DNA from 2 places in the Bacillus sp. GW823-FHT06A11 genome. Region 2 is predicted to be linked to the other one. Evidence: riboswitches for the same ligand, from Rfam matches in the RefSeq annotation. Region 2 holds a riboswitch; the other holds the start of a gene.
The links. Region 2 has a riboswitch for cyclic di-AMP ahead of AC1Q8L_RS03180 (APC family permease). Riboswitches for the same ligand answer to the same signal wherever they lie in the genome.
Positions count from the first base shown of each region.

Region 1: another riboswitch for cyclic di-AMP. It lies ahead of AC1Q8L_RS08410 (hypothetical protein); the one in region 2 lies ahead of AC1Q8L_RS03180 (APC family permease).

Region 1 is NZ_JBXAHS010000001.1:1,660,429-1,662,786, reverse strand. It holds gene thiF (thiazole biosynthesis adenylyltransferase ThiF) at 1-135, shown strand, start outside; gene thiD (bifunctional hydroxymethylpyrimidine kinase/phosphomethylpyrimidine kinase) at 151-963, shown strand; cyclic di-AMP (ydaO/yuaA leader) riboswitch at 1,049-1,196, shown strand; gene AC1Q8L_RS08410 (hypothetical protein) at 1,290-1,676, shown strand; gene AC1Q8L_RS08405 (hypothetical protein) at 1,690-1,923, shown strand; gene AC1Q8L_RS08400 (hypothetical protein) at 1,927-2,049, shown strand; cyclic di-AMP (ydaO/yuaA leader) riboswitch at 2,184-2,329, shown strand.
Region 2 is NZ_JBXAHS010000001.1:666,717-669,074, reverse strand. It holds gene panE (2-dehydropantoate 2-reductase) at 1-708, shown strand, start outside; gene AC1Q8L_RS03185 (hypothetical protein) at 773-901, opposite strand; cyclic di-AMP (ydaO/yuaA leader) riboswitch at 1,041-1,187, shown strand; gene AC1Q8L_RS03180 (APC family permease) at 1,332-2,358, shown strand, end outside.

The sequences.
Region 1 (2,358 bases), 990 kb from region 2:
AATGTAAATCCATATTTACTATCATTTTCTGTTGAAGACAAGAGGTTAGTCGCCTTTAAAGATGGCCGTGTGCTCGTACATGGAACGAAAGATATAAGCGAAGCAAAAACGATTTATCATCGCTATTTTGGATAGAAAAGGATGAGTGGGATGAAAGTGAATAAAGCTTTAACAATTGCAGGGTCTGATAGCGGCGGCGGTGCTGGAATTCAGGCAGATTTAAAAACATTCCAAGAGCTTGGTGTATACGGAATGACGGCTATTACGGCAATTACTGCTCAAAACACGCTTGGCGTTCAAGGGGTATATCCTGTTCCGTTAGAAGGTATTACAGAACAGCTGAATTCAATTGGTACGGATTTAACACCAGATGCAGTGAAACTAGGAATGTTATTTAGTAGTGAAATAATTCAAATTGTTGCAGAACAAATTAAAAAATTTGGCTGGAATAATATTGTGCTAGATCCCGTTATGATTGCAAAAGGCGGTGCATCATTATTACAGCAAGAAGCAGTTCAAGCATTAAAAGAATATTTATTACCAGTAGCAACTGCTATAACACCGAATGTCCCAGAAGCAGAAGTGTTAACTGGGATGGAGATTCATAATGTTGAAGATAGTAAGGAAGCTGCAAAAGTATTGCACGAATTAGGTGCTAAATATGTGCTTATGAAGGGCGGACATGCAGAATATCAAGGTAATGAAGTAATTGATTTCCTCTTTGATGGAGAAAAATTTATTGAGTTTAGAAGCGAGCGAATTCCTTCAAAGCAAACGCACGGAAGTGGGTGTACATTTGCTTCAGCGGTTACAGCAGGACTTGCGAAAGGATACTCAATTGAAGATGCTGTTCAAGAAGCAAAACGATTTATTAGTATAGCAATTGAAGAGCCATTGAATATTGGTAGTGGTCATGGACCGACGAATCATTTTGCGTATAAAGTGAATAGAACGCGTGTATAGATAAGTGAAAAGCCAGTTTTATAACTGGCTTTTTTTCTGTTTACTTTTTCAAAATACAGGAGTAATATATCAGCCAGAATATATTTTTTTGTAAACGCTGAGTCCAATTATATGGAGCGGAGGAACCAATTTGTGCAGTGTCACTAGGGGTGAATCTTTCAAATTTGAAAGTAGGGCTACTCTCAAATCCCGAATCCGACAGCTAACTTCGTAAGCGTCTTGAGAGAGGACGGTGCCATGATGGATACATCACTTCATCGATCTGATTAGTATAGGGGAATATCAATCTATGTTTGATTTCTTTTATACTAAGGAGGATGAGGTACATGGAACTAACACTTATTTGTGTTGGAGAAGAAAGTAAGGTAAATAGTTTAAGAGATCTAGTTGCATTTCAACATGAGTTAGTTATTTTTACAGCAAATGAAGAGGTAGCGGCTGAAGTTAGGAATTGTGGGTTTGATTGGACTTATAGTTTTAGTAAGGAGCAGGATTTTACTAGTATTTGTGAGTGTATTAAGAAGGTCATTTTACTAGGGGATGAGCTTCCAATCGTTAGTTTCTTCACAGAACACATTCGTTTTTCTTTTCAAGCACCTATTACTGTTGTTACAAGGAATAAACGATATCCAGCGAGGCTCTATGAAACAATTGGAGCTAAGTTTGTCGTGTTTACAAATTGTGATAATATTTCTTTTTTATTTTCTGAATAGGGCGGGGGAAGAAATGATGAAGGTACTATTACTTGGAGATATAGCAAATCGTTGGGCAGTATCGGTAGAGCGAGTTCAAGAATTGGTTCAAATTGATCCTCTTTTTCCCGGGCCATATATTATATTACCGTCAAAAGATGCTTTGTATTTAGAGATGGATATTACCGAGTATGAGCAGCTACATGCAGAATTGACACAAGTTTATATTCGTGGGAGAAATTTACGTGCATTTTTAAGAGGAGAATAAAGGTTGAATAAAAAAGAGCGAATGCTGAGTGCAACAGGCTATGCACTTCATGTCATTCGCTCTTTTTATTTCATATTTAAAAGGTCATTTTTAAGAAAAGAAAAGAGAAATAAAGAAAATAGATGAAATAATAGTAATAATCTTCAATGTAAGCGTTTAAATGAATGTAAATATTATTATTTTCAGCAATTTCCCCCTTTACAAGTGAAATATAGAGGAGTATATTTACTCTCATAAATCATTCATAAAATTTCCAAAAAAACCTAAAATCGCTGAGTTCCAGAAATGGAGCGGGGGAACCAATTTTGTGCATCGTCACTTGGGGTGAATCTTTCAGTTTTGAAAGTAGGGCTACTCTTTAGGCCCGAATCCGACAGCTAACCTCGTAAGCGTTTAGAGAGGAGGTTTACTTTTTGTTGTTCATTTTTTGAACAC
Region 2 (2,358 bases):
TTAAACGAGGCAATTCAAGATTTGAAGCCGTTTGTTGGCGAAAATACTGTAATCATTCCATTGTTAAATGGTATCGCTCATTTATCGCTATTACAAAAAGAATTCGGCGAAGAAAAAGTAATTGGCGGTTTATGCTTTATCGAGACGACGTTAAACAATCAAGGAGAAATTGTACAAACTAGCGCTGCCAACAGACTTGTGTTTGGAGAAATTAAGTCTCAAAATTCAGAGAGAGTAAAGCATATTTCTAAAGCATTTTCAGGTACGAAATCTAGTTTTGTTTTAAGTGAAAATATTACGCAAGATATGTGGCATAAATATTTATTTATTACTGTAATGTCAGGTGTGACAACGTTAATGCGTGCACCAATTGGACCAATCCGTGAAAGTGAAGGCGGCCGTGATTTTATCCGTAATGTGTTTGAGGAATCTGTACAAATCATGAGAGTATTAGGAGCTCCAGTAAAGGCTAATATTGCCCAGGAACATATGAAAACGATTGATAAAATTTCGTATGATATGAAGTCATCAATGCAACGTGATATGGAAAAGGGTTCGTTTATTGAAGGGAAGCACTTGCAAGGATATTTACTGGATGTAGCAGAGAAATTTTCTATAGCGGCACCATTATTAGAATCTATATATCAAAATTTAAAGGTGTATGAAGAGATGACCTTTAACAAATCTGTAATAGAATTAGATGTATGAAAAAATAAAAAAGATAGCAATATATAAGTGTATTGCTATCTTTTTTATTTTTTTGTATGACAAATTATTTATTTCTTTTCGTTCTATCTGTCAAATTTATTTCCTGTTCACGTTTACCATATAACTGATTAATTTCATTTGCTACTGCATCTAAATATGAATCGGAAAAAATAGGCTTCTTTTCTTTAGACATATGGGTCTCCTTTGCGGATTTTTAATATTCATTATGTATATTTCTCAGCGGATTATGCGCAATCATTTTAATTTTTTTCTTATTAAAAATTTTTGTTTACTTTTTGAAAATAAAGGAGTATTATAATCCACAGTTTCAATTTTCTAAATCGCTGAAACCGCATGGTACGGGGGACCCGTTTTTACGGATTAGTACATAATCCGATGGGGTGAATCCTTGAAAAAGGTAGGGCTACTCATAGGCCCGAATCCGACAGCTAACCTCGTAAGCGTTATATTGAGAAGGAAGGTGGAGCTTGTGCGACAAAAAAAATAATGTCTACAAGTCTATTTCGCTATGGCTTGTAGACATTTTTTGTTTTCTGAAGAAATAGTTTACTGGCTGTAACAAGCAGAAAAGTTCGTACAAAATTATTGGAGAGTGGACAGCATTGGTTTCATCTATTAAAAGATTTTTAATTGGAAGACCGTTAAAATCAACAGAGCTTGGAGAACAAAAGCTTAATAAAACGAAAGCTTTAGCTATTTTATCTTCTGACGCATTGTCATCAGTTGCTTACGGTCCAGAACAAATTTTAATTGCTTTAGCAGGTGTGGGAGCGATCGCTTATTGGTATTCCATTCCGATCGCTGTTGGGGTATTAGTATTATTGACAGCCCTTATTTTATCTTATCGTCAAATTATTTTTGCTTATCCGCATGGCGGGGGAGCGTATGTTGTATCAAAAGAAAATTTAGGGATGAATCCAGGCTTAATTGCTGGAGGATCTTTATTAGTCGACTATATTTTAACTGTTGCGGTAAGTGTATCTGCAGGTACAGATGCGCTAACATCTGCTTTTCCTAGTTTACATGCACATAATGTAATCATTGCGATTATATTTGTTATATTTATTACGATCTTAAATTTAAGAGGAGTAACGGAATCAGCTTCTGTTTTAGCATATCCTGTTTATTTATTTGTTTTAGCCCTATTTATATTAATTGGTGTAGGCATATATAATATTTTGACTGGTCACGTTTCACCAACTTTACACACGCCGATCGGAACGCCGGTTGCGGGTATTAGTTTGTTTTTACTGTTAAGAGCATTTGCATCAGGTAGTTCTGCTTTAACAGGTGTTGAAGCAATTTCAAACGCAATTCCGAACTTTAAAGATCCTGCGCCAAACAATGCTGCAAAAACATTGCTTGCAATGGGTGCATTACTTGCTGTGTTATTTTCAGGAATTGTATTTTTAGCTTATTATTACGGAGTGACGCCGAGTAAAGAAGTAACAGTTGTTTCTCAAATTGCTGAACAAACATTTGGACGTAATTTCATGTACTATTTCATACAAGGTACAACAGCTTTAATATTAATTCTCGCAGCTAATACAGGCTATTCTGCATTTCCTTTATTAGCGGTTAACCTCGCAAAAGATAAATTCATACCGAGAATGTTTACGATTAGAGGAG